DNA from 4 places in the Carnobacterium sp. 1290_CSPC genome. Region 2 is predicted to be linked to each of the others. Evidence: predicted binding sites of a transcription regulator. Region 2 holds the regulator's gene; each other region holds the start of a gene.
The links. Region 2 encodes CtsR, which represses protease genes until heat stress. Its sites were predicted from a motif close to TTGGTCAAAAAAGGTCAAANA; they were not measured.
Positions count from the first base shown of each region.

Region 1 (5,509 bases), on a different contig from region 2:
GAATACAAAATTATTTTAATGGGATTCCCCATTTAAAACCATATTTGAGGCACCTTGATCAGTTATAACGACTAACTGCTTAGGTGCGAGTTTCGCAAAAGCCTGTATTGCTTCTGCTTTTACACTGCCTCCAGCAATCAGAATTGGCAAATCAATATCTGCCAAGTCTTCAAGTTGAAGACCGATTCTAGGGATTCGATGCACTATGTTCCCTTCCTTATCAAAGAAACACCCGAACACTTCCCCTACAGCGTGGTTACTCTTAATCTTAGATGAACTTTCTAAATCAAGTCCCCTACGCCTTGCCATAATTTTAGCATTACCAACACTAAAAAGTAAAATGTTAGCCTCTTTTAACCGCTTTAAAGTTGATTGAATCACAGGATCATTCATTAAAGCCATATTTGCCACCTCTGATAAATTCTCAGGAGCATATAAGGAAATATTATGACCGTATAACTTTTGCGCTAGAATATCGCTAATTGTGTTGGCTTGGGTTGCTGAAGCATCTCCGATCCCACCCCTGGCTGCGACAACAGTAAAGTGTCTGTCAGCAGAAGGTGCTAATTGAACATGTTCACTCACCTCTAGCATAGTTGAACCACCAGTAACAGCAATCGTATGATTCCCCGCTGGTAAATTCGTGTCTAAGTATTTTGAAACTTGTAGACCCATTTCAAACAGAATATGTTGATCTTGGTCGATATCTCCTGAAACAATTCGAGCATCTGCTATGTTGAGCACATCAGCCAAATATTTTTCTTGTAGATGAATTTTATTTGTATCACGCCACAAGTCTTGACCTGTAGCAATTGCTCGTTCCCCTTTTGGCGTAATTGTCATACCTGCGGGAGAAGAATCAATGAGACCTTGTTGTTTCAAAACATCTGTAATTGTACGTAGCGGTCGTTCGGTAATTCCTAACTTTTCAGCTAGTCCCTTCCGACCAATCGGACCATCTTTGAAAATCCGCTGTAATACGCTAATTCTCTCAAAATAGGTCTTCTGAACTTCCGGCACTACTTCAGTAATACTTTTAAATAATTCGTCCATAGTCCCCACTTTCCTAGTACAAAAACGTTGAGCGCAAAAACACTTGGACTTTTATTGTCCAGCGTGTCTTTTTTTGACCACCCTCCGGTAAAAAAATTTGATTCCTTCGAATCACATCTCTTTACAAAAGTAATCATACCAATAAATTTATCCGCTTGCAAGCTTTTAAGCCCACTTTTCTCCTATACTGCAATGACAGCTATTACGCCTTACAAAGAATATATATTTAAGGACATTTCCACGGGCTATATCGAACGCCTTAAAGAAAAAGAAGCAGGTTTTACCCCACTTCTCTAGACTTAAAATTGATTAACTATTTTTCTAATTCATCGTTTTTAGTCATGATTTGATCTAATAAACCATATTCTAAAGCTTCTTCTGCAGTTAACCAGTTGTCACGGTCGGTATCGCGTTCAATCACTTCTACAGGTTGACCAGTCATTTCAGAGTATAGACGGTTCATTTTTTCTTTTGTTTTCAAGATGTGACGTGCTGCAATTTCAATTTCAGTTGCTTGTCCTTGCGCACCACCTAAAGGTTGGTGGATTAAGATTTCAGCATTTGGTAAAGCAAAACGTTTACCTTTGGTTCCGGCAGCCGCAATAAATGACCCCATTGATGCAGCCATACCCATTACAATTGTTTGTACATCTGCATGTACGAATTGCATAGTATCATAGATTGCCATACCTGAAGTTATAGAACCACCTGGTGAATTAATGTATAGGTAGATATCTTTATCTGGATCTTGTGCATCTAAGAATAATAATTGGGCAATGATTGAGTTGGCTAAATCGTCATTGAATTCCCCGCTCAACATAATAATACGGTCTTTTAATAAACGAGAGTAAATATCATAAGCACGTTCACCGCGAGAAGATTGTTCAATAACTGTTGGTACTAAATTCATTTAAATGTCCTCCTTTTAAACTTGTATATTGGTATTATACCTTTATGGTCAAAATTGGTCAACGAATATGACTTTTTTGATTTGCCTTATCATTTTAGCATAGAAGGTTCATTCTGCCCAATAGCTGGCCTTCATGACTTGAAAAACGAGACATTTTCTCTAGTTAATACCTAAGACATTATCAATTGTTAATAACAATTGACGCTACCAGATTCCTATAAACGCTTGAATTTGACTAAAAACTAGGCTATAATAATCCTGTTATTGTTTTTTAAGCAAAATATACAAAAATTTGCGCCCGTAGTGTAATGGATATCACATAAGATTCCGGTTCTTATGATGGGGGTTCGATTCCCTCCGGGCGCATTCAAATAAAAAAATTATTAGGTTGTTGCTATTTATGAGTTACAGCTTTTTTTTACCCTTAAACTATAGAATTCTTTAATTTCCCTTCTTTAGTGTTCATGTTTATATAGCTTAACATTGCACGTATTAATCCTTTGAAAATTCATAAAAATGTTTTATATTTAAAAAAAGAAGATTACTTCGTCAGTTAAGGGGAGAGATTAACCATGTCAGTTACAACAACTTTATTAACTCTTTTAGTCGCTTTAGAATTCTTTTATATCATGTATATACAAACTATTACTACCACGTCAGCCCAAACAAGTAGAATATTTAATATGGAAAGAGATGAGTTGAAAGGAAGTTCATTGAATACCTTATTTAAAAATATGGGAATATATAATGGTCTCATTGGTTTAGGGCTATTATATGCATTATTTTTCAGTAGCGCTTCTATTGAGATTGTTCGTATGATATTTGTCTACATTATTTTAGTGGCCACATATGGTAGCTTCACTAGTAGTAAAAAAATTATATTGACACAAGGTGGACTATCTATTTTAGCCTTATTCTCAACCTTTCTATAATAGAATGCACAGAGCAATACACGTTAGATAATCATTTGAATCCTAGTTTAACTCTCTATTTTTTTAACGCGTTATTCGTAAACAAATAATTAGGTGGTTTTTCTATTATTAGAACGATGAAACTCAACTAAACAAACCAATACTCTTTAATATCGATCTTGCAAAAAATAATAAACAAAAAAATCGGGAGCTCTCCCGATTTTTTTGTTTATTATATTTGAATTTAAATTAGAAGAATGTGTTTGTCACGCCGTCACCTGAAGCACGGAATGATTCAGCTGATGTAGTTACACCGTTAGTTAATACATCGTTAACAGCTTGGTAAGTTTGTTCTGATACTGTAGCGCTAGCTGCCATACCGTTTGAAACAACTTCAAATTGACCAGATGCGTTAACTACTGCCGATAATGAAGTACCACCCCAGTTACCTGAGTTTGCACGGTTAAGAATTACAGAGAATACTGCTGCTTTTTCAGAGTAGCTCGGACCAGCTTCAGTTTCTACTACTTGCAATACTTGGTAAGGGATTTCTTCTGCTGCTGAGTATGAAGAAGTTGAAGATGTTTCTTCAGTTGTTTCTTCTGCTTCATATGAAGTTGTTTGTACAGTTGCTGTTTCTTTTTCAGCTTCGTATGCAACTGGTTCTACAGTTGTTTCTTCTACTTCTTCAACTGTTTCAGTTTTCTCAACAGTTTCTTCCTCTACTTTATAAGTATCTTTTTTATTGTTTGTATCTTCTACGACAACTTCATTTACTTCACCTTCATCATTTTTAGTGAATGAGATAGAGTTAGATGGGAAGATTAAATCAGCATTTTCAATTTCGTTGATTTGTACTAATGTGTTCACATCAACACCAACTGCGTTAGCGATTACTGATAAAGTATCGCCATATACTACTGTATACTCAGAAGTTGTTTCATCAATTGCTTGCATATCAGCTGAAACTTCTTCAACGCTACGTGCTGTCCATTCTGCTGCTTTAGCATCTTCAGTGTTAAAGCCTGCTGTCGCAAATAATGCTGACAATGCAAATGTTGTTCCTAAAATAGTTTTGTTAAATTTCATGTTAAGTAAAACTCCTTATTTGTTTAGCTATTGCTTAGCTGTTTATTTAGCCACTGTTTCGACTACATGCAATATACTACACGGTATGGATTCAAAAGAAAACCCTATAAACCCATTCGTTAAGGGGCTTTAAATGGACTGAAATGTTTTGTAATTTTTAATATTTTCATCTCAATTATTACAATTCAACGTTTTCCCAGTATGACAACATTTACAGCACTTTCATCAATTCTTGCATATTTTAATAAGTTATAATTATGACATTGTATGTAACAATTTTTTTTTGAAAAATAGGTATATTTCACCACGCTAAAGGTCTATATATCAGCATTTTCCCACCACATTTCGAAGATTTATTCTAAAAATCAACCTCACAAACAACAAAAAAGGCCCCAAGAATTACAGCATACTTGCTATAATTCCCGGGGCCTTTCTACTTATTAATCGACTAACTTATCTGACTCAGCGTCAGACATGCTATCAAAATCGTCTTTTTTGTTTAATTGTGCTAGCAATTGGTCGATATGGTTACCATATTCAATTGAACGGTCACGTTCAAAGAATATTTCTGGTGTTTTATAGATGTTTAGGCGTTTACCAATTTCAGAACGAACTAAACCACTAGATTTTTCCAAACCTTTTTGCGCTTTTTCACGTTCACTGGCTAATTCACTCAATGTAGTGTAGAAAATAGTTGCTTGCTGTAAGTCACCAGTAACTTCTACATCAGTAATTGTAACACCTTCAACGCGGGGGTCTTTAACAGTCTTTCTCAATATGTCATTAACATCGCGAAGGATCTCTTGACTTACACGTTCAGCTCTAAATTTTGCCATTGTGTATCACCTCTATTTTTTCTTCACTTCAACCATACGGTATGCTTCAATTTCGTCATCTACTTTAATATCGTTGTAGTTTTCAATTGTAAGACCTAGTTCAAATCCACGAGATACTTCTTTCACATCATCTTTAAAGCGACGTAACGAACCTAATTGACCATCATAGATGACAATTGAATCACGGATGATACGAACTTGTGAGTTACGGTAGATTGTACCATCTAATACGTAACCACCAACGATTGTACCTACTTTAGATACATTGTAAGTTTCACGAACTTGTACAGTACCAGTTACTTCTTCAACGAATTCAGGATCTAACATACCTGTCATCGCTGATTCTACGTCATTAATTGCATCGTAAATGATGTTGTAAAGACGTACTTCTACTTCATCAGCATCTGCTTGTAATTTAGCTTGTGGTGTAGGACGAACGTTAAAACCAATGATTAAGGCTTGTGACGCTTGACCTAAAGTAATATCACTCTCGTTGATTGCACCAACTGCTTGGTGAACGATATTTACTTTAACACCTTCAACTTCGATTTTTTTCAAGCTTCCAGCTAAGGCTTCAACAGAACCTTGAACGTCCCCTTTGATAATGACATTAACTGATTTCAATTCGCCTTCTTGTAGCGTTTCGAATAAGTTGTCTAAGGTTACAGCATGGTTTGCTTGACGACGTTCTTGTAAGGCACGGCTCGCAC
Region 1 is NZ_JVVG01000082.1:6,277-11,785, forward strand. It holds gene AC973_RS07325 (sugar-binding transcriptional regulator) at 16-1,053, opposite strand; gene clpP (ATP-dependent Clp endopeptidase proteolytic subunit ClpP) at 1,367-1,963, opposite strand; tRNA gene AC973_RS07340 (tRNA-Arg) at 2,258-2,329, shown strand; gene AC973_RS07345 (DUF1304 domain-containing protein) at 2,536-2,895, shown strand; gene AC973_RS07350 (cell wall hydrolase) at 3,124-3,963, opposite strand; gene rbfA (30S ribosome-binding factor RbfA) at 4,404-4,799, opposite strand; gene infB (translation initiation factor IF-2) at 4,812-5,509, opposite strand, start outside.
Region 1: a site for CtsR is predicted at 2,008-2,028, ahead of clpP (ATP-dependent Clp endopeptidase proteolytic subunit ClpP). Genes of this name have one in related genera too.

Region 2 (5,509 bases):
TTTATTTTGTAAATGATTTCGCTTGGCCTACAGCATAGTCGTAAGCGTCAGCTGCTGAATCTTTTACGCGATCACCGAGTGAACGGTTTGGTAAAAATGATACATCATCAGCACGACGAGCTAAGTCACGACCTGTATGGCGTAATTGGCGACCAGCATCATCGATGAAATCACTGACTACTGAGTTTTTATCTTCTTGGTATAATGCGACAGCGGCAATACCTGCGATTGCAGCAATTGCACCTAAAGCAATTAAACCTTTTTTAGTTGATTGTTCCATGATATCACTCCCCATAATTATTATATACATTATATCATATCCACTACACCAGCGAAAATAATATGGTTACTGGTCAAGCCAGTAAATTAGGCTAAATTTCATACAATTTTGGTGGCTACTCCTAATTCACGTTCATCAGGAGACATTCCAAAAGTATTTAAAAAAGCGGACTGTATCAACGTTACAGTCCGCTTCATACGACTTGTTGTGAAAGCTTATTGACCTGCACTAATCAAGTCTTTGACGTCGTTGCTTTCTTCTTGGCCATCTGGGTGTTTTACACGGATGTATAATTCACCTTGGCGGGCACCGACTGTGACAACGTCGCCTTCGCTTATCTTATCAGCGATTAACATTTCAGCGATTGGGTCTTCAACTTTTTGCTGGATTACACGGCGTAATGGACGTGCACCGTACTCTTTATCAAAGCCTTTACTTGCAATTTCTTTATTAGCGCCTTGTGTCACACGTAGTTTCACACCTTGCTCTGCTAATAGTTTGGTTAAGGCTGTAGTAAATTTCTGTACGATTTCAACGATTTGCTCTTCCGCTAATGTATGGAAGACGATGATTTCATCCACACGGTTTAAGAACTCTGGTCTGAAGACAGACTTCAATTCTTTACGGATACGACTATCCATTTCTTCATGACTATCTGTGGCTTGTTTGGCACCGAATCCGACGTTTTTATCGTCACGGATGGCAGTTGCTCCCAAGTTAGACGTCATAATCATAACTGTGTTACGGAAGTCTACTTTACGGCCTTTAGAGTCCGTAATATAACCATCATCTAAGACTTGTAGTAGCATATTGAAGACATCCGGGTGGGCTTTTTCAATCTCATCGAATAGTACCACTGAGTATGGGTGTTGACGAACTTGTTCAGTCAATTGACCACCTTCATCATAACCAACGTAACCTGGTGCTGAACCAATCATTCGACTTGTTGAGTATTTTTCCATGTATTCAGACATGTCTAAACGGATGATATTGTTGTCTGAACCAAACATTTCACCTGCTAGAGATTTGGCTAATTCAGTTTTACCAACACCTGTTGGTCCAAGGAACATAAATGAACCAATTGGACGGTTTGGGTCTTTAATGCCAGACCGCGCACGACGAACAGCACGGGCAACACTTCTCACTGCTTCATCTTGACCTTTAACACGTTTGTGTAAATGGTCTTCTAGATTAATCAGCTGTTGGTTTTCAGTTTGCGTAAGCTGTTGCATTGGCACACCTGTCCACATAGCCACAATATCCGCTACGTTTTGGCCGTCAATTTCAATATCAAACAGCTCATCTTGAACAACTTGTGGGTTGTTTTGTAGGTCGAATAATTCTTGACTTAAACGTTGTTGTTGTTGGTGAACACCAGCAGCTTTTTCAAATTCTTGGGTATTTACATAGTGCTTCTTCAATTCTTCTAGATCAGTTAATTGCTTACGAATGCCTACAATGGTTTGTTGGGTAGTATCTTTATCACCATTGTCTAAACGCGCTGTAGCTGCAGCTTCATCCATAATATCAATCGCTTTATCTGGTAAGAAACGATCAGCAATATAACGGTTACCTAGGCGAACAGCAGCTTCAATAGCCTCATCTTTAATCGTCACTCGATGGAATTTTTCATAATCTTTTCGGATACCTTTAAGAATTTCAATAGCATCCGCTTCGCTTGGTTCATCAACTAGGACTTTGGCGAAACGACGTTCTAAAGCAGCATCTTTTTCGATATATTTTTGGTACTCATTTAAGGTTGTAGCACCAATCACTTGTAGGTGACCACGGGCTAAGGCTGGTTTCATCAGGTTAGAAGCATCAATAGCCCCTTCTGCTGCACCGGCACCGATTAAGCTATGTAATTCGTCAATGAATAAGATGACATTACCAGCTTTTTCCGTTTCCTCTAGTAAGTTTTTAACCCGGTCTTCGAATTCCCCACGGTATTTCGTCCCAGCGACAAGGGACCCGACATCAAGAGATACGACACGTTTATTGGCTAAGGTTGATACGACATCGTTGTTTGCAACTGCGATGGCAACTGCTTCAGCGATGGCTGTTTTCCCAACACCTGGTTCTCCTACTAATACAGGGTTATTTTTAGTTCGACGGCTAAGGACTTGCATGATGCGACGTAACTCTTTCTTACGGCCGATTACTTGGTCCAACTGCCCATTACGTGCTTGCTCAGTTAGGTCTCTAGTTAGTGAGTCTAAGGTTGGCGTTGCACTTTGTGGGCGTTTGCTGCCGTGGTTTGATGGTTTATTATTATTCTCGTTGCTGCGGTTGCGCACTGGGGGACGCTGGCCAATTGAACGATAGATGTCTTTACGTAATTTCTCGATATCCACGTCCAAGTTTTTCAGAATTCGAACAGCTAGTACTTGGTCAGCGATTAAAGATAGCAAAATGTGCTCTGTGCCGACTAAAGTGACTTGTTGGCGTTGCGCTTCTTCACCTGCAATATATAAAACTTTTCTTGAACGCGGTGAATACACCACGCGATTCAAGTCTACGGGGGCGTCTTGGACTTCATCCTTACCGTATCCGATGACAAATTCAACTTCTTCTTTCACAGCCTCGTAACTTGGCAAGTGGTCAACTAACACGTTATGCGCAACACCCTCGGGCTCACGGTAAAGTCCTAGCAGCAAATGTTCTGTTCCAATGGCTTTATGACGAAATTGTTTGGCTTCTTCGGCGGCGAACAATAAGGCCTGTTTTGCTTTCTCTGTATAAATTTCGTTCATAAGGTCCTCCTATCTGGTTACCTATATTTCAGCTTCACAAGCATCGATCTTAATATTAAGGACCGGACTTCATCAGCGTTAACAATTTTACCTAGGGCATCCTTGTCGACTGCTGAGTGCATGATTTGCGCTTCATTTTCGGTAACAATCTCGTTGACTAATAAATTTTGAATGATGGCAGTTGCATCACGTAAGCTCGTTTTTTGATGGATAAGGTCGACCATAGCATCGATTAATTCAGCCTCTTCGACAATTTCCAGTTTCATAATGCGGATATATCCGCCCCCACCACGTTTACTTTCTACAATATAACCCTTTTGCGGGGTAAATCGCGTGTTAATCACGTAATTGATTTGGGATGGGACACATTGAAATCGGTCTGCGATTTCACTACGACTAATCTCAACATGCTCTTCTTGTTGTAAGATTTGCTTTAAATAAGATTCAATAATATCAGACATATTTCTATTTTTCATATTCATCACCTCAAGCCTGATTCTTATTTTGACTAACTTTGACTAATTAATCATATCATACGATAACCGCAGTCAAATAGTCAATTCAAAAGCTTGGTAATTGGAGGTGTGACAAAAGTCGTTTAGACTCGACGCACTAGACCAAAAGCCGAATAAACACTGCAAGTGTTTAGCGTATTTTTGGAAATGTCGGAAGCGTTTGACTTGTGGAACCTGATTTGAAGACTTATCTTAAGGAGCGTTATACGCTGTAAAAAAAATTGAAATATCTCATATTTATATAACAAAAAGGCAACGCAAAGGAATTGCTGGTCAACTCCTTTACGCCACCCTCAAGTTGAAGCGCGCTGGCCTCATTTTTCAAATCAAAATCATTAGACTGTGTTAAGTCACCGCATCTTATGCTAAGGCTGCGATAACCTTGTCGGTGAAGGCTGCTGTTGTTAAATCGCCGCCTAAGTCTCGGGTAAAGTTACCTGCATCGGACAAGACCGTATTCAAAGCGTCGCGCAAACGAGTGGCATCCGCCTGTAAACTAATATGGTCTAGTAGGTCTGCAAAGGCTAATAAGATGGCTGTCGGGTTGGCAATACCTTGACCAGCAATATCTGGTGCTGAGCCATGAACGGCCTCAAATATCGCCACATCGTCGCCCAAATTGGCACCTGGCACTAATCCTAAACCTCCAATTAAACCGGCCATCAAATCAGATAAAATATCGCCGTATAAGTTTTCGGTGACGACCACATCGTATTGTTGAGGACGCATAACCAATTGCATGGCCATGTTGTCGACTAAAACTTCTGTTGCTTCAATTTGCGGATATTTAGCGGCAATTTCGCGAGCGACTTTTAGGAATAAGCCGTCCGATAATTTCATAATGTTGGCTTTAGTGACGATAGCCACCGTCTTGCGGTCATTAGCTACGGCATACTCAAAAGCTGCTGTAACAATCCGTTCTGTGGCCTTTCTAGTGATAATTTTGATGGAATGGGCTTCGTCAGGTGAAATTTGCGCTTCAACACCCGCGTATAAATCTTCTGTATTCTCCCGGAATAAGACGATGTCCACATCCCGGTGTATGGCTGGAATTTGGCCTAATACGCGGATTGGACGGATGTTTGTATGTAATTGATAATGTTTTCTAAGCGATACATTGACCGATCTGAACCCCTCCCCAATTGGCGTTGCAACGGGCCCTTTCAAGGCAACCTTGTGGGTATCGATGGCGTCGTAAACGGCTTTGGGAATCAGTTCACCCGTGGCATCAATGGCGTCTTGGCCAGCGACCACTTCATCCCAAGCAATTGGACTTTCTAGGGCTTTTGCCACCTCTTTAACGGCTTCTGTAATTTCTTTTCCAATCCCGTCCCCAGGAATTAAGGCGATTGTATGTGTGTTCGTCATTCAGTCCACTCCTTTTAAAGTCGATAATATAATAGCTTTAATTGATTCGTCATTATTGGAAAATGGGTAACAAACCAAAGATGGCAGCAGTAATCACGTAGACAATGAAAATCCCAAGTGATACGACCAAACCTTTTTTCTGCCAGTCGCCCCATTCCACGCCTGTTAAACCAAGTAGTACGTATGAGAAAGGTACTAGTGGGCTGAACAAATGGAAAGATTGACCGATTAGAGACGCAAATGTCAGTTGTAACGGGGTAAATCCGTAAGCATAGCCGGCTTCTGACAAGATAGGCATCATGCCGTAGTAGAAGGCATCGTTATGTAGGAAATAAGTACCTGGCGCTGAAATAATGGCTACGATTAGACCGTAGAAACCACTTAACGACTCAGGGATGATAGCGATTAGGGATGTGGCGATGGCATCTGACATACCGGTCGCGTTTAAAATCCCCATGAAAATACCGGCACCAAATACGGTCATAACCACCTGGTTGGCTTCAGATGCGTTGCTGTCAATTCGCGCTTTCTGGTCTTTAGGATTAGGATAGTTGACTAGTAAGGTGATCACTGTACCTAGCATAAAGATAATC
Region 2 is NZ_JVVG01000022.1:4,459-9,967, forward strand. It holds gene AC973_RS01100 (arginyl-tRNA synthetase) at 2-280, opposite strand; gene AC973_RS01105 (ATP-dependent Clp protease ATP-binding subunit) at 496-3,033, opposite strand; gene AC973_RS01110 (CtsR family transcriptional regulator) at 3,051-3,509, opposite strand; gene AC973_RS01115 (isocitrate/isopropylmalate dehydrogenase family protein) at 3,909-4,916, opposite strand; gene AC973_RS01120 (CitMHS family transporter) at 4,969-5,509, opposite strand, start outside.

Region 3 (5,509 bases), on a different contig from region 2:
GATATGATGTGGATTTACCTTAGTATACAGATATAATTAAATATAAGTTAACAGTAGAAAGGTTGATAAAATAATGAAATTATATATGAAAAATCAATTACTCTCACTTAAACGTGATTTTAATTTGACGAATCAAGACGGCAATCCAGTTTACAAAGTTAAAAATAAATGGCTATCAATTGGCCAACAATTTCGCATTATTGACCTAGCTCAGGATAAAGAAGTGGCACAAGTTGAAGAGCAAATTATTGATTTAATGCCAACGGTAGATGTATACGATAAAAATAATGACAAGGTAGCTGAAATCCGCAAGAAGGTTTCCTTATTTAGAGATAACTACAAAGTAACGTCATTGGATTGGGATGTTAAGGGGAATATCCTTGATTTTGATTTCCGTATTACGGATGAAAATGGCGACCGAATTGCCCGTATCGACCGTAAGTTGATTTCAATTCGCGATACTTTTGTGATTGATATTGAAGACCATGTGCCAGCTGATGTGGTGCCGATTATTCTAGGTGTAGTGATGGCGATTGATTTAGTAGTTGAACGAAAAAATGATGAAAAATAGCATATTATTTAAATAGTTGAGTGAAAAAGGCTGCGAATATAGTTCGTGGTCTTTTTAATTTATAGAAAAAATTTTGAAACTACTTGTTTTTTGCGAACATACGTTCTATTATTATTTAGAACACACGTTCGATTTTTGGAATAAAAGATTAAATATCTAAACTAAGGAGGACTGAGGATGTTTGCAAATAATGTAACGTTTGATTATTCAAAGGAACCCAGTCGCGATATTTTGTGTATCGATTGTAAGTCATTTTATGCTTCAGTGGAGGCAGTTGCGCGTAATTTAGATCCACTAACAACAAAATTAGTGGTCATGTCCTATCATGATGAAAAAGGTGGTCAGAGTAGGGGTTCGGGCCTTATTTTGGCTAGCTCGCCCGCCGCTAAGAAAGCCTTTAATATTTCCAACGTGACCCGGGCCCGTGATTTACCTTATCCCTATCCAGAAGATTTGGTAATCGCTCAACCGCGTATGCGGTTTTATATGGAGAAGAATCAAGAGATTAATCGGATCTATAAAAGCTACGTGGACGAAGCCAACCATCACGTATTTTCAATAGATGAGAGTTTCTTAGATGTGACGGATTCATTTCGCCTATTTAAGGTGAATAATGCATATGAAATGGCTCAGAAAATTCAAAAGGATGTCTATGACCAGACCGGCATTTATACCACGATTGGCATTGGCGATAACCCGTTTCTAGCCAAAGTGGCCTTAGATATTGGCGCGAAAAATGAGGGCGATATGATTGCTGAATGGCGGTATGAGGATGTGCCGGATACCTTATGGCAGATTGCTGATTTAACAGAAGTCTGCGGTATTGGCCACCGATTGGCCCGCCGACTAAAAGGGATGGGTATTAATAATGTCTATGACCTCGCCCATTCTTCTTATCACGTATTAAAAGATAAATTAGGGGTCATGGGTGCCCAACTTTATGCCCATTCGTGGGGCGTGGACCGGTCTTTTCTCGGTACCCCTTATACCACCAAAGACAAGTCTATCGGCAACAGTCAAGTGCTACCAAAAGACTACACCGATAAGGCTGAAATTGCTGTCGTCGTCAAGGAAATGGCTGACCAAATTGGGACTCGTTTAAGACGAGCTGGCGCGCAAACCCAAGTTGTTGGTCTTGGTTTAGGCTATTCCATGGGCTACTTTGATGCAAGTGGTAAAAGGGGTATTCATAAGCAAATCAAGGTCACACCGACCAATCAAAGTAAGGTGATTGCTGAAGTGGCCTTATACTTGCTGTCCTTACTTTATGAAAACCAAGTCATCCGGCATATTTCTTTATACAGTGGCAACCTTGTTTACAATCAAGCAGTCCAATTAAATCTATTTGAAAGTGAAAACAATCAAGTAGCCGACTTGAAAACAGATGTGATTGTAGATACCATCCGTAAGAAATACGGTTTTAAGAGTCTGGTCTATGCCTCGTCTCTTAAAGCTGGCGGTCGGGCAATTGAACGCTCTAGTTTAGTCGGCGGACATGCTGGTGGTATGGCGGGTATCGAAGGTGAGGCGCATGGCTAAGCGATTTGAACCTTGGGAACTCCCGAACGCTAGAAGACGGGCCCAATTGTCATGGTTAAAAAAGCAACGACATCCAAGGACCCGTAAACACTTCACGCCTTATAACGAATACGAGGACCGGAGCTTTGGCATGAAGTGGGCTACTGCTTATGCCATGGATGAATTGGTCAAAGGCATTCAATCCAACCATAAGGATGCAGCTAAGGTATCTACCCCACTGCCAGAGATGACGAGGGAAGAGGTTGACCAAGTCTTGCAAGAAGCTTGGTTAAACCACTATCCTGTTTCTATTCAATTGTCTTTGAAAGATTATTTAGGTCGCTACCTTGACCATATCTTTGGCTGGTTTAATGGGGAAAGTAATTATTTCTATTTTTTAATCGGTAGTCGCAAGATTTTGTGGGATGATGTGCGCCATATTGAATTGGTCAAAGAAAGTAAGTGGTCACATATTGACCTTTAGTTTGATGTTTAGAGTCAAGTCTCGGTTATAATATTGATATATCAAGGATTTTGATGGTTAAAAAAGGTCAAAAATTTCACTGATAAATGTTTGACCTATCCTGACCAAAGTGATATACTATAAGCATAAAGTAAAAGGAGTGATGTGAAATGGCAAACATGGAAATGACTACAACCTTACAAGAAGCCGTCGCAAATGCCCAACAAATTGCTATGACTCGTAAACATCAAGAAATTGGGATTCCCCATATGTTTACAGCGTTGGTGCAACCTGGAAACTTTGCTTATGACTTTTATGAAGATTTAAATGTGCCGATGGCAGCATTAACTGAAGAATTAAACCGTGAATTAGATGCAATTCCAGTGGTCCAAGGTACGAACGTACAATATGGTCAAGGAATATCACGTGGCTTGGGAGAATTAATTCAAAAAGCTCAAGTACGCGCGGAAAAACAAGGTGATGAATTTTTATCCACCGAAATGGTATTAGCAGCCATCAATGATGTATCTTATACTGACCTTGCAAAATGGTTCAAGCAACATCAAATTACTGCAAAAGCGGTAGAAGAAAAAATTGATAATTTGAGACAGGGTGATCATGTGACAAGTAAACAAGCAGAAGAAAACTATGAAGCTTTAGAGAAATATGGTGTCGATTTAGTCGAACAAGTTAAAGCAGGTAAAATGGATCCTATCATCGGACGTGATGAAGAAATTCGTGATGTAGTTCGTATCTTGTCTCGTAAATCTAAAAATAATCCGGTCCTAATTGGTGAACCTGGTGTAGGTAAAACCGCTATCGTTGAAGGTTTAGCCCAACGTATTGTGAAAAAAGATGTCCCTGACAACTTAAAAGACAAAACAGTCTTTTCATTAGATATGGGTGCCTTGATTTCAGGTGCTAAATACCGGGGTGAATTTGAAGAACGGTTGAAAGCAGTCTTAAATGAAGTGAAAAAGGCAGACGGACGGATTATCTTATTTATCGATGAAATCCACAACATTGTAGGTGCCGGTAAGACTGAAGGGTCAATGGACGCTGGGAACTTACTTAAACCGATGTTGGCTCGTGGCGAATTGCACTGCATTGGTGCCACAACCTTAGATGAATACCGTCAATACATGGAAAAAGACAAGGCTTTGGAACGTCGTTTCCAACGTGTCTTAGTGAAAGAACCAAGTGTTGAAGATACTATTTCAATCTTACGTGGTTTGAAAGAACGGTATGAATTGCACCATGAAGTAACGATACATGACCAAGCTTTAGTAGCGGCAGCTGAATTATCAGACCGTTACATCACTGACCGGTACTTACCGGATAAGGCGCTTGATTTGGTGGATGAAGCTAGTGCTGAAATCCGCGTGCAAATGAATTCATTACCAACAGAATTAGACCAAGAACGTCGTCGTTTAATTCAACTAGAAATTGAAGAAAAAGCCTTACAAGAAGAAAAAGATGAGGCAAGTAAACGCCGGTTAGCTGACCTTCAAGAAGAGTTAGCCGAGGTCCGTGAAAAAACTAACCAATTAACCATGCAATGGCAAGTTGAAAAAGGCGGTATGTCTGAGATCAACGCTAAACGTCAAGAAATTGACAATGCCAAACATGCCTTGGAGCAAGCGGAAAATGACTACAATCTTGAAGAAGCAGCCAAATTACAACATGCGATTATTCCAACCTTGGAACAAGAATTGGCAGATATGGAAAAAGCCTACCACGAGCACGCAGACAAGAGTGCTGACCGTTTGGTAGAAGAATCTGTAACTGAAGACTCTATCGCAGCAGTGGTTTCAAGAGTGACTGGGATCCCCGTGACTAAATTAGTCGAAGGGGAACGTGAAAAATTACTTCACTTAGATGACACCTTACATGCACGTGTAGTAGGTCAAGATGAAGCAGTTGATAGCGTGACAAATGCGGTATTACGTTCACGTGCCGGTGTTCAAGATCCAAACCGTCCGTTAGGTTCATTCTTATTCTTAGGACCGACTGGTGTTGGTAAAACTGAGTTGGCTAAAGCCCTAGCTGAAGCCATGTTTGATTCAGAAAATAACATGGTCCGTCTTGATATGAGTGAATACATGGATAAAATCAATGTGACTCGTTTAATAGGGGCAGCGCCTGGTTATGTTGGTTACGAAGAAGGTGGCCAATTAACTGAAGCTGTACGTCGTAATCCATATACAGTGGTCTTACTAGATGAGGTTGAAAAAGCCCATCCAGATGTATTCAATATCCTATTACAAATCTTAGATGACGGTCGTCTAACTGACTCACAAGGTCGGATTGTAGACTTTAAAAATACCATCATCATTATGACAAGTAACTTAGGATCAGATGCCTTGTTAGACGGTACTGATGAAAACGGGGAAATCGATGATGAAGCAAGAGAAGCTGTTCAAAGTGCTTTGAAAATGCACTTTAGACCTGAATTCTTAAACCGTATCGATGACACTATTTTATTCAGACCATTATCACACAATGATATGGACGGTATCGTACGCAAGATGTTAGCACAATTAAGCGACCGCTTAGCTAGCCAAGAAATTGTGGTAACATTCAGTGATGAATTGGTGAGCTGGATTGGTGACACTGCTTATGATCCACAATTTGGTGCACGACCATTGCGTCGTTTCATCACCAACCAAGTGGAAACACCAGTAGCACGTGCGATTATTGCAGGTACTATTAGTAAACAGCAAGCAGTGAACATCTCAATTGATGAAGACCATGAAATCAAGTTTGATGTGACACCCTTAGTCCAAAATTAAATCTATATAAAAAATAAGTAATTGATTAATTCTCCGCAAATGGGTAGTATGCCTCGTTTGTGGAGAATTTTTTTATTGCATAAGCTTGTTTTCAAAGAAGAGAAACCGTTGAAGCTAGGCTATCATTATGAAAGCGGTCTTTCAATATGGTAAAATATACAGTAT
Region 3 is NZ_JVVG01000028.1:439-5,947, forward strand. It holds gene AC973_RS02760 (LURP-one-related/scramblase family protein) at 74-571, shown strand; gene AC973_RS02765 (Y-family DNA polymerase) at 749-2,110, shown strand; gene AC973_RS02770 (hypothetical protein) at 2,103-2,573, shown strand; gene clpB (ATP-dependent chaperone ClpB) at 2,723-5,344, shown strand.
Region 3: a site for CtsR is predicted at 2,627-2,647, ahead of clpB (ATP-dependent chaperone ClpB). Genes of this name have one in related genera too.

Region 4 (5,509 bases), on a different contig from region 2:
TTGTCTAATAGTAGGTCAACAATCACAATCAATTCTGCTTTAGTTAGCGGTTGGAATTCGATAATCGCATCGAAACGGTTCAAGAATTCAGGTTTAAAGTAGTCACCGATCTTGTTCATGATACTTTGTTGTTTACCTTGTTTGCTTGCCCCGAAACCAACACTTGCTTCCACGCCATCTGAACCGGCATTTGATGTCATGATGATTAGGGTATCTTTAAAGGATACAGTCCGTCCTTGGGCATCTGTTAAACGACCGTCTTCCATAATTTGTAGGAAGATATTTAAGACATCTGGATGGGCTTTTTCAATTTCATCTAATAGGATGATTGAATATGGCTGACGTCGTACTTGTTCAGTTAATTGGCCAGCTTCATCGTAGCCCACGTATCCTGGAGGTGAACCGATCAGTTTAGACACGGCATGCTTTTCCATGTATTCGGACATATCAAAACGGACTAAGGCTTCTTTGCGACCAAATAATTGGATGGCCAATTGACGAGCTAATTCAGTCTTACCAACACCAGTTGGCCCGACGAACATGAAAGATCCGATCGGACGGTCTTGACGGCTCAAACCAACGCGATTACGGCGGATGGCTTTAGCAATGTGTTCTACAGCATCGTCTTGACCAATGACGTGTTGTTTCAAGTTTTCGTCTAGGTTGATTAATTGGTTTTGCTCAGATTCTTGCAAGTCTGAAACAGGAATACCGGTTTTGGTTTCGATAATCGCTTGGATGTCGCTAGCAGTAACCGTTGGGGTCTTTTCAGTCACATTTTGGTTGCTATCATACATGCCTTGGTATTTATTTAATTGGTCACGGTAGTAGGCTGCTTTCTCGTAATCTTCTGCTTCTGTGGCCATTTCTTTTAGTTTGGTTAATTCATCAATTTGATTTTTCAAGGATTCACGGTCTAAGAATGGAATAGTTAAGTTCATTTTAGAACCAGATTCATCTAATAAATCGATGGCTTTATCTGGTAATTGGCGGTCAGTTATATACCGGTCAGATAAACGGACAGTCGCTTCAATCGCTTCATCACTATATTTCACGTTATGGAAACCTTCGTATTTTTCTTGAATACCTTTAATAATTTCAAGGGTTTCCTCTACAGAAGGTTCAGCTACCATGACTTGTTGTAGACGACGGGCTAGGGCGCCATCTTTTTCGATTTTTCTAAATTCATTTAAAGTAGTAGCACCCACTAATTGGAGTTCTCCACGGGCTAGGGCTGGTTTTAGAATATTACCAGCATCTAGTGAGCCGCCTTCGGTTGAACCAGCGCCGACAATTTCATGAATTTCATCTATAAATAGAATGATATTTTTATTTTCACGGACTTCATTCATTAATTGTTGCATTTTTTCTTCGAATTGACCGCGGATACCAGTCCCTTGAACAAGCGAAGCAACATCTAATTGGATGACTTCTTTGTTGCGCAATTTTTCCGGTACAGCGTGCTCAACAATTTTTTGAGCGAGTCCTTCGACAACCGCTGTTTTACCAACACCTGGTTCACCAATTAGAACAGGATTGTTTTTTGTCCGACGGTTCAGGATTTCAATCACTCGGATAATTTCATCGTCACGACCGATAATTGGGTCGATTAAACCAGCTTTAGCTTGGTCAGTCAAGTTGGTCCCGTAATTGCCTAAGATAGAATGGTCATTGTTGCCACCTTGGCCAGCTTGAGCTTGCGCTTTATTTTGCGAATTAGTAGAAAAGCCTTGTTGTTGCATTTGACGTAATAAGTCATCAAAGCTATAGCCACCAAAGGGGTTGTTACCGTTACTGTTGTTGTTATTTAAATTGTTGGCTTGTTTACCTTGAGATAGCTGTGAGTAGCATGTTTGGCAGAGGTTCACTGCTTCACGTCGGCCATTCACATTTGCGTATACATGAATGACGGCGTCGCGTTCGCCACAGTTTTGACATAACATATAAACACTTCCTTTATTTAATGCTAAGGGGGTTGCTTGCAATTTTTAATTCGCAGCATTTCAATATAACTGCTAATAACTCTATTATACTCTGACCAATTTTGACTTTCAACTAAAAGGTCTCAACCAAAATAATTCATGTGCTATCCAAGTGAAAAACCTTGTGGAAACGCTATTTTTTTGGTAAATTATAAGTGAAAGAGTTTTCTAATTGTGGTATAGTCTAGTTTGTGACGTTTTACTTTGCAAATAGATAAGCTATAATAACTCTTGCCTATTTATAAAGGTATGAATAAAACATTTTAAAGGAGATTTTTGATTATGAAAAAACAAGAATTTAACATTACAGCTGAAACTGGTATCCACGCACGTCCTGCAACTTTATTGGTGCAATCTGCAAGCAAGTTTAACTCAGATATTAACTTAGAATACAAAGGTAAATCTGTAAACTTGAAATCTATCATGGGCGTAATGTCTTTAGGTGTAGGTCAAGGTTCTGACGTTGTAATCACTGCTGAAGGTGATGACGAAGAAGAAGCAATCCAAACAATTGCTGACACTATGAAAAATGAAGGGTTATCAGAATAATATGACAAAATTAACAGGAATCGCGGCTAGCGATGGCATTGCCATCGCTAAAGCGTTCTTAGTTGAAGAACCTGATTTAAGTTTTGAAATTTCAAAATCTAATGATTCACAACAAGAAAAAGAACGCTTAGCAAAAGCTATAGCCGACTCAAAAGTAGAAATCGAAAAAATTAAAGCGGTTGCAGCTAAATCATTGTCAGAAGAGGAAGCGCAAGTCTTTGACGCGCATTTAATGGTCCTTGAAGATCCGGAATTGCAGCAAGCTTACACCCAAAAAATTGATGATGAAACATTGAATGCAGAATCTGCTGTTCGTCAAACAGCTGACTTCTACATCGAAATCTTCAAAGGTATGGAAGACAACCCTTATATGCAAGAACGTGCAGCTGACATCAAAGATGTTACTGATCGTTTAGTAGCACATTTATTAGGTGTTAAAATCCCTGACCTTTCAACAATTGATGAAGAAGTGGTTGTTGTGGCTTATGACTTAACGCCAAGTGATACTGCACAATTGAACCGCCAATTTGTTAAAGGTTTTGCGACTGATATCGGTGGACGTACGTCACATTCAGCGATTATGTCTCGTTCATTGGAAATTGCAGCGGTTGTAGGGACTGGTAATGTTTCTAAAGAAATTAATGACGGTGACACTGTCATTGTTGATGGTTTAAACGGTGATGTTATTGTAAATCCTGACGACGCAACAATCGCAGAGTACGAAAAAATTGCTGCTGACTTCTTAGCTCGTAAAGCTGAGTGGGAAAAACTTAAAGACGCTGAGACTTTGACTAAAGACGGCAAGAAATTCGAAATCGCTGCCAACATCGGTACGCCAAAAGATTTAGAAGGTGTACATTCAAACGGTGCTGAAGCAATTGGTTTATACCGTACTGAATTCTTATACATGGATTCAGATGAAATGCCAACTGAAGATGAGCAATTCGAATCTTACAAAGTTGTTTTAGAAGGTATGAATGGTCATCCAGTCGTTGTTCGTACAATGGACATCGGTGGGGACAAACACTTACCTTACTTACAATTACCAGAAGAAATGAACCCATTCTTAGGTTATCGTGCAATCCGTATCGGATTAAACCAACCTGAATTATTACGTGTACAATTACGTGCTTTATTACGTGCGTCTGTATACGGTTCATTACGCATCATGTTCCCGATGATTTCTAATTTACCTGAATTCCGCGCTGCGAAAGCAATTTACGAGGAAGAAAAAGCTAAATTAGAATCAGAAGGTGTTGAAGTTGCGGATGACATCCAAGTGGGTATCATGATCGAAATCCCAGCAGCCGCTGTGATTGCTGATCAATTCGCTAAAGAAGTTGACTTCTTCTCTATCGGTACTAACGACTTAATCCAATATACAATGGCGGCTGACCGTATGAACGAACACGTTTCATACCTGTACCAACCATTTAACCCATCTGTATTACGATTAATTAAAAACGTTATCGATGCTAGTCATAAAGAAGGTAAATGGACTGGTATGTGTGGTGAAGTGGCCGGTGAACCAATGGCTGCCCCATTATTAGTAGGTATGGGCTTAGATGAATTCTCTATGTCTGCGTCTTCTGTACTGAAAATCAGATCATTAATTTCTAAATTAGATTCAAACGAAATGGCTGAATTAGCCAACAAAGTGGTTACGGAAGCAACTTCTTCAGACGAAGCTGAAGCTTTAATTAAAGCAGCAGTTCCTGAATTAGCTGACTTATAATCATTTCAAATAAACATACTGAAAACCTCACTGAGATCATGGATTTTGGTGGGGTTTTCTCATCGTCTTAGTAACAAACCAAAGCAAACAGATTCCTTATCGTATTCTTTACAATTAAGTTGCCTTCAGGTGATTTTTTAATTACAATTTTTCTGTTATGATAGGATATATGACAGGATTAAAACAAAAAGGGCATCTAAGGAGTGTTTAGATGAATATCGCGATCTTTACCGATACCTACTTTCCACAAGTAAGTGGGGTCGCTACATCAATTCAAACATTAAAAGAAACGTTTGAGGATAACGGACATCAAGTCTATATCTTTACGACATCTGATCCAAAGGCAGAAATTGAAGACCATGTCTTTCGCTATGAATCAGTTCCTTTTCTGTTCTTCAAGGATAGACGAGTGGCGATTCCTTCTTTTGCATCGATTTACCGTAAATGTAAAGAGTTAGAAATTGATATCGTCCATTCCCAAACGGAGTTTTCTATGGGGTTGATGGGGGTAAGCGTAGCGCGCTATATGAGGATTCCACTAGTGCACACTTACCACACTTGGTATGAGAAATACCTCCATTATATTTTGAACGGCAAATTAATTTCTCGAAAAACGGTCGTTCATTTGTCTAAACTTTTCTGTGATCAAGCTGATTTGGTCATTTCACCTAGCGGTCAGATGAAAGATGTTTTACGAGACTATCAAATTCAAAAACCTATTCATGTCTTGGCAACCGGGGTAAAGTTACCTAAGAAAATTGACCAAGATGTCTTAAAAAACTTTAGACAAAGCTGGGGTATTGCACAAGATGAGTATTTACTATTATCGATTAACCGTATTGCTGAAGAAAAAAACTTAATCGCGATTATCGAGCAGTTCCCTCAGGTGCTAGCGGATATTCCGAATGCAAAGTTATTACTTGCTGGAGACGGGCCACAATTAAAAGAGTTAAAAGCGTTAACAGCCGAACTGAACTTGACGGATAAAGTCGTTTTCCCAGGCTTTGTGGCTCATGACCAAGTCAACGTCTTGTACCAAGCGGCGGATGTTTATGTGAATTTATCAACTTCAGAAACGCAAGGCTTAACCTTTATTGAAGCCATCACCAACCATTTACCGGTGATTGCCATGAAGACGCCTTATCTAGCGGCCCTTGAAGATATTGCAACGTTCGGTCATTTATTAACCGAAGTGACAGACTTTCCGCAATCTGTGAAGGCTATTGCAGCTACGCAATCTACA
Region 4 is NZ_JVVG01000024.1:126,823-132,331, reverse strand. It holds gene AC973_RS02100 (ATP-dependent Clp protease ATP-binding subunit) at 1-1,943, opposite strand, end outside; gene AC973_RS02095 (phosphocarrier protein HPr) at 2,265-2,531, shown strand; gene ptsP (phosphoenolpyruvate--protein phosphotransferase) at 2,533-4,266, shown strand; gene AC973_RS02085 (glycosyltransferase) at 4,478-5,509, shown strand, end outside.
Region 4: a site for CtsR is predicted at 2,032-2,052, ahead of AC973_RS02100 (ATP-dependent Clp protease ATP-binding subunit). Genes of this name have one in related genera too.